Regions from separate parts of the Shewanella yunxiaonensis genome, predicted to be linked through region 3. Evidence: predicted binding sites of a transcription regulator. Region 3 holds the regulator's gene; each other region holds the start of a gene.
What was found. Region 3 encodes sigma-54, which starts transcription at its own class of promoters, with help from an activator protein. Its sites were predicted from a motif close to GTTGGCACGNNNNTNGNNT; they were not measured.
Positions count from the first base shown of each region.

Region 1 (2,206 bases), 270 kb from region 3:
CGGTCAAAGAAGACGATAGAGAAAACGACCAGTGCGCCAGCAACTAAACCGACGATACCAGCCATGACCAGTGACGGACTCAGAGGATCAGCAGTAATCGCTACCAGACCAGCCAAAGCACCGTTCAGGATCATGGTCAGATCTGCTTTGCCCCATACCACTTTACAGACGATCAGCGCAGATACAGCACCAAATGCGGCAGCGGAGTTAGTGTTCACAAACACCTTACCAACGGCATCGGCGTCAGCCATGCTAGAGATAGCCAGCTGTGAACCGCCGTTAAATCCGAACCAGCCCATCCACAGAATGATGGTACCTAATGTTGCTAGAGGCAAGTTACAACCAGGAATAGGCGTTACAGAACCATCTGCACCAAATTTACCTTTACGGGCACCGAGCAGTAACACACCAGCCAACGCCGCAGAAGCACCGGCCAAGTGTACGATGCCAGAACCCGCGAAGTCAGAGAAACCAGCGGCTTTAAGGAAACCACCGCCCCAAGTCCAGAAACCTTCAACGGGATAGATGAACGCAGTCATCACTACGCTGAATGCCAGGAAAGCCCACAGCTTCATACGTTCGGCAACGGCACCAGAAACGATTGACATGGCAGTTGCTACGAACACAACCTGGAAAAAGAAATCGGATTCTAGAGAATGTGATGCATCAGCAGCCTGAGTACCGATAAGTCCACCAAAACTAGGCAGCCAACCACCTTCAGTATTATCAACATACATGATGTAGTAACCCACCAGCAGGTAGGTCACACAAGAAATTGCATACAGCACAATGTTCTTAGTCAGAATTTCTGTGGTATTTTTCGCTCTGACCAGACCAGCTTCCAGCATGGCAAATCCAGCAGCCATCCACATTACCAGGGCACCGGAAATCAGCAGATAAAACGTATCCAGTGCAAAGCGTAGCTCTGTCACTGAAGCCCCCAATTTGGTTAATTCTTCCATCGTTTTCCCCTTTAAAGCGCTTCGTTATCAGTTTCGCCGGTGCGGATACGGATGACCTGCTCCAGATCGGTTACAAAAATTTTGCCGTCGCCAATCTTCCCTGTATGAGCCGCATTAGTAATGGCTTCAAGCAGGTGCTCAAGGTTCTCATCCTTGGTGGCAATCTCCAATTTTACTTTCGGCAAAAAATCCACCTGATACTCTGCTCCACGGTAGAGTTCGGTATGCCCTTTTTGACGGCCAAAGCCTTTTACTTCAGTGACAGTCATACCTTCTATGCCAATGCCCGCAATTGCCTCGCGGACATCATCAAGCTTAAATGGCTTGATGATTGCGCTGACTAATTTCATCGAGACCTCCCAAATTGCCTTTTTTGTGTGTGATGTTGACTTGAGCAATTCAATCATCAGGCCAAGATGTTAATTTTTTGTTTTATAATGACTTAGCTAAACATCGCCTCTTTTTTGCGCCTTTGGTTGCACCAAAATAGTTCATCACCAAACTTGTTGCACAAAGTTGATGCATCAAAATATCGACTTTGGCCTTATTGGTTCAATGAGTGGAACAGGTTAATTTGTCAGGGATTATTTACCGCGGAGGCGATTATGTTGGAAAGCACAGAGACCATTCTGGTGATCGTGGATGTGCAAGGTAAACTTGCCAGGATCATGGCGCAGACAGAGCGACTTCATCAGCAATTACAAATCCTCGCCAAAGCGATGCCATTGTTTGGCATTCCCGTGCTATGGCTGGAACAATTGCCTGATAAACTCGGACCTACCAGCGAAGAACTGGCCACTATATTGCGCCAAATCACTCAACCAATCGCCAAAGAACACTTCAGTGGCTGGCAGTGCAATGAATTTCGTCAGCAACTATTAACCAGTGGTCGTAAAAAAGTGTTACTGGCCGGGATTGAAACCCATATCTGCGTTTATCAAACCTGCTGCGACCTGTTAAATGCCGGCATGGAGGTCCATGTAATTGCAGATGCGGTAGACTCACGCAATAGCGACAACTGCCAGTTGGGGTTACAAATGATGCAACAACATGGTGCCTGGTTAACACAAACAGAATCGTTGCTGTTTGAACTGCAGCAGCAAGCAAGTGGCGACCGCTTCAGACAATTACTGTCGTTAATCAAATAACCCATAAAAAAAGTCCCCGCTATGCAGGGACTTTTAATCTTACATGTCGATTATTTATAGGTAGCTTCGCGTTTCTTCGCTTCAGCATCCCATACT
Region 1 is NZ_CP073587.1:772,171-774,376, reverse strand. It holds gene KDN34_RS03670 (ammonium transporter) at 1-962, opposite strand, end outside; gene glnK (P-II family nitrogen regulator) at 974-1,312, opposite strand; gene KDN34_RS03660 (isochorismatase family protein) at 1,568-2,110, shown strand; gene nrfA (ammonia-forming cytochrome c nitrite reductase) at 2,161-2,206, opposite strand, start outside.
Region 1: the regulator sigma-54 is predicted to act here: its motif matches at 1,360-1,378, upstream of glnK (P-II family nitrogen regulator).

Region 2 (2,206 bases), 1.7 Mb from region 3:
TCCATCGATTTGCTGCGATATTGTTCCCAGTCGTCCAGTTTGCCATCCAGCTGGATCGGGCCTTGTAGCGGATAAGCATAGAGGTCGCGGCCTTTCTCTACCTGTTTTAGAAAGCTTGCCTGCGAGTCAAAGAGCTTGGGGCGTTCATGTAGTGCAGTCGCTAACGCTTGCGTCGTCCCTTCCAGCGTTTTTTCCTGGCCATGACGCAGGTATTTTTCCATTTCCCAGACGTATTGATAACTGAGCCAGGGCAAACCTAACAGAAATAACGACAACACCAGCGTTTTGGTGCGCAGACCGATGGGCGGGTGATAAACCGGCAGCTTCACGCTTGACTATCCCAGCGATAGCCCATGCCGTAGACGGTATCGATGCAGTCGAATTCCGGATCGAGCGCCAGAAACTTCTTGCGAATACGTTTAACGTGAGACGTGATCGTACTGTCATCCACATAAATTTTGGCTTCCTGCATCAGATCGCCCCGGCTGCGCACATGGCCGGGATGCTTTGCCAGCGCGTGTACCATCCAAAATTCAGTCACCGTGAGTTCAATTGGGGCATTCTTCCAGCAAACCTGAATGCGGTTAGCATCTATCGACAAGTGACCGCGTTCCATCAATGATTCGCTTTGAAGGTCGCTGCCCGCTAATTCACTGCGCCGAAACAGTGCGGCTAAGCGTGCCAGCAAATGCGGAAAACTGACATCCTTGCTGAGATAATCATCAGCGCCAAGGCGTAATCCGCAAACCGTATCGAAATCGCTGTCCCGGGCAGTGAGAAATATGATGGGCAAAGCATTAGACATCGCCCGTAATGCCTGACATAGGGTAAAACCACCATCTATTTCGTGTTCCAGCCCAATATCAATAATCGCCAGATCCGGCAGGCGGGTATTGAATGCGTGCATCGCTTCAGCGCGATTGGCATAACCTTGTACGCTATAGCCCTGATTTTGTAATACGTCCTTATAGTTCTCGCGGATAGCAACTTCATCCTCCACGATAGCGATGCGTTTCATGAGCGCTGAAATCTCGGGTTATGAGTCATTAGCCGTGACTATACAACAATTTGCCCGATAAAAAAGTGCTCACAGGCAAATGCCATTTTGTTGCCACAATTGATCGGCGAACTGCCATTTTTACTCCCTGTGTCCGCCATTTCACCCAGGTTTAATGTCCCCATCGAAAGCACGATGACTTAACACTAACAACAAGGAAACAGTGAAATGAAACAGCACATTATCTCCGCTTTAGTGATCTCTTCTCTGATGGCGATGCCTGTGATGGCACAGGAACAGCAAGACAACCAGACCCCGGCGGCCATTGGCTTTGGTAGTGGTATGGTTTTGGGCGCTGTCGTTGGCGGCCCAGTCGGCGCCATTGTCGGGGCCTTTAGTGGTAGCTTGGTGGGGAAGAGCGTTGGGGATGACAAACACCTCAAAGCACAGCAACAAACATTGGATGAACAAGCTCAACAAATCACTGTGCTTAATCAGAAACAGCAGTCACTGGAGCAATTACAAGCGCAATACACCGAAGCGCAGCGACAACTGAAGACCTTACAGGCAGCACGTGCATCGAAACTGGAGGAACTGACGGTAGGCATGAATGTTCAGTTTCGTACCGGTACTGCAGAGATTGAGCCTCATTTCGCGAAGCAGTTACAAGATATCGCGTTTGCCATGAGTCTTGCACCAGAGCTGACGCTGGAGCTGTCCGGTTATGCTGACCGTCGTGGTTCGGCGGAATTCAATCAACAGTTATCCGAACAGCGAGTGCAGGCAGTACGGGAGTTTCTGATCCAGCAAGGGGTGAATGGCGCAAGATTAACCGCGAACGCTTATGGTGCCAGCGCCCCTTTGAACCCAAAAGAAAGCCTAGAAAATGACTTTTTTGACCGTCGGGTGACCTTGCGCCTGCAAAGTCCTGATGCAGCGTTGGCAGCCAATAATCAGTAGCGAGTTGAGGAGATACGGATGAAAAAGGATTTCCTTGAGACGTTTGCCGGAATACATCCTTGCCGTGTTGAAACGGCGGATGTATCACGTTGCGACGACGGTCAGGCGCTTCTGCCTGACTGGATGTTCAGCCTGATGCAAACCAGTGGTCTGCTGCTATTAGCCGTGTTGTTGTTTAATCTGTTGACCTCCGTATCAGCCATTGCATCAACGCAAATGCCCGATGACAGGGTGGCTAACCCATTGTGG
Region 2 is NZ_CP073587.1:2,209,669-2,211,874, reverse strand. It holds gene pdsS (proteobacterial dedicated sortase system histidine kinase) at 1-329, opposite strand, end outside; gene pdsR (proteobacterial dedicated sortase system response regulator) at 326-1,018, opposite strand; gene pdsO (sortase-associated OmpA-like protein PdsO) at 1,226-1,957, shown strand; gene KDN34_RS10135 (marine proteobacterial sortase target protein) at 1,976-2,206, shown strand, end outside.
Region 2: the regulator sigma-54 is predicted to act here: its motif matches at 1,098-1,116, upstream of pdsR (proteobacterial dedicated sortase system response regulator).

Region 3 (2,206 bases):
TGCTTTCTCAACATTGAGTACGACGTGCACATTATTGATCTGTTCGAAATGGCGTTCAAGTTTTGCAAATTTACTCTCCACATAGCTGCGCAACGAGTCGGTGATCTCAATATGATGGCCTGCCAGGTTGATTTGCATAGGGTGTCCTCCATAGGGGTACTGTGGAATTACAAACTCTTACGCTGATTCGATGGTGGGATCATCATGGCTTCGCGGTATTTGGCGATGGTTCGGCGTGCCACGTTAATTCCCTGCTCAGCCAGCAACTGTGCCATTTTGCTGTCGCTGAGCGGCTTTTTCTGGTTCTCCGCGGCCACCAGTTTTTTGATAAAGGCGCGGATTGCCGTCGATGAACATTCGCCACCGTCTTCAGTACCGACGTGGCTGGAAAAGAAATATTTTAGCTCAAATATACCGCGTGGCGTATGCATGTATTTCTGCGTTGTCACTCGGGAAATTGTCGATTCGTGCATATCAACGGCTTCGGCAATATCATTGAGCACCATCGGTTTCATGGCTTCTTCGCCATATTCAAAGAATCCCTGCTGAAACTGTACAATGCAGTTAGCCACCTTTAGTAGTGTTTCATTGCGGCTTTCCAGACTCTTGATAAACCATTTGGCTTCTTGCAGGTGTCCGCGGATAAACTGGCTGTCGGATTGGCTCCGCGCACTGCGGGCCATAGCGGCATATTGCTGATTAATACTGAGTTTGGGCATGCAGTCTGGGTTGAGTTCTACCACCCAGCGACCATTTTTCTTCCACACGCTGACATCTGGGATCACGTACTCGTCATCCTGAGGCTGCACTAATAGTCCGGGACGTGGATTAAGCGATTGGATCAAACTAATCGCGTCACGCAGATCTTCTTCTCTCAAACGGGTCTTGCGCATCAGTGTGCGATAATCTTTGGCAGCGATCAGGTCAAGATGCTGTTCCAGCAGCATAATGGCGTTTTCGAGATGCGGGGTGTCATCACTATATTGCGACAGCTGGATCAGCAAACATTCACGCAGATCCCGTGCAGCGACACCGACAGGATCGAAGTGTTGGATGCGTTTCAATACCGCTTCTACTTCTTCTAGCTCGATTTCCGGATTGCCCATAGCATCCAGAATATCCTCCGTGGTTTGCGTCAGATATCCTTGATCATCAATCGCTTCGATAATTGCAGTGGCGATTGCTGCATCAGTTTCTGAGAACGGTGTCAGGTTCTTCTGCCATTCCAGGTGTTCATGCAAACCTTCAGAAGTTTCTCCCTGAAATGGGGTATCGTCATCACGGATAGGACCACTGGACATAGCCGGAGCGGCAGTAAAAACCTCATCCCAGGTAGTATCCATTGGCAGCTCTTCAGGGAGTGCCTGGCTAGTGAGTGCATCCGAGGTTTCTACCGTCGAACTATCTTCGATATGTTCGCTCGGCTCCGGTGCCTCTAAATTGTTATCGATATCATGATTGCTGTCGGTGCTTTGGTTGTCTTCATTCACTTCCAGCAGCGGGTTTGCTTCTAAGGCTTCTTGAATTTCCTGTTGTAACTCCAGCGACGACAGCTGCAGCAAACGTATTGCCTGCTGCAGTTGAGGTGTCATGGTCAGCTGTTGACCCAGTTTGAGCTGGAGTGACGTTTTCATGTTACCGCTTACCCCTACATCTTATAACTTTATAAAAATTCTAGTAATTACAGACTTTAACGTTTTAAAGCTGTAAGCGCTCCCGGTGTTTACTATAGCTTGAATTGTTCACCCAAGTACACAGCACGGACTTGTTGGTTGTCGAGGATCTCGGCAGGGGTGCCTTCGGCGATCAGTTGTCCGTGGCTGACAATGTATGCATGTTCACAAACATCAAGTGTTTCACGCACGTTATGATCCGTAATCAGCACACCCAGTCCACGTGACCGCAATTGTTCAATAATTTTTTTAATATCAATAACGGAGATGGGGTCTACGCCAGCAAAGGGTTCATCCAACAGAATGAATTTCGGGTCTGCGGCCAAGGCTCTGGCAATCTCTACACGCCGGCGCTCACCTCCCGAAAGTGACATCCCCATGCTGTCGCGAATATGGGTGATGTGAAACTCTTCGAGTAACTGTTCCAGTTGTTCTTCACGGCCATCGCGATCCAGATCTTTTCTGATCTGCAATACTGCCATGATGTTATCGCGAACAGTTAGCTTACGGAAAATACTGGCTTCTTGCGGCAG
Region 3 is NZ_CP073587.1:506,557-508,762, forward strand. It holds gene hpf (ribosome hibernation promoting factor) at 1-138, opposite strand, end outside; gene KDN34_RS02345 (RNA polymerase factor sigma-54) at 168-1,634, opposite strand; gene lptB (LPS export ABC transporter ATP-binding protein) at 1,727-2,206, opposite strand, start outside.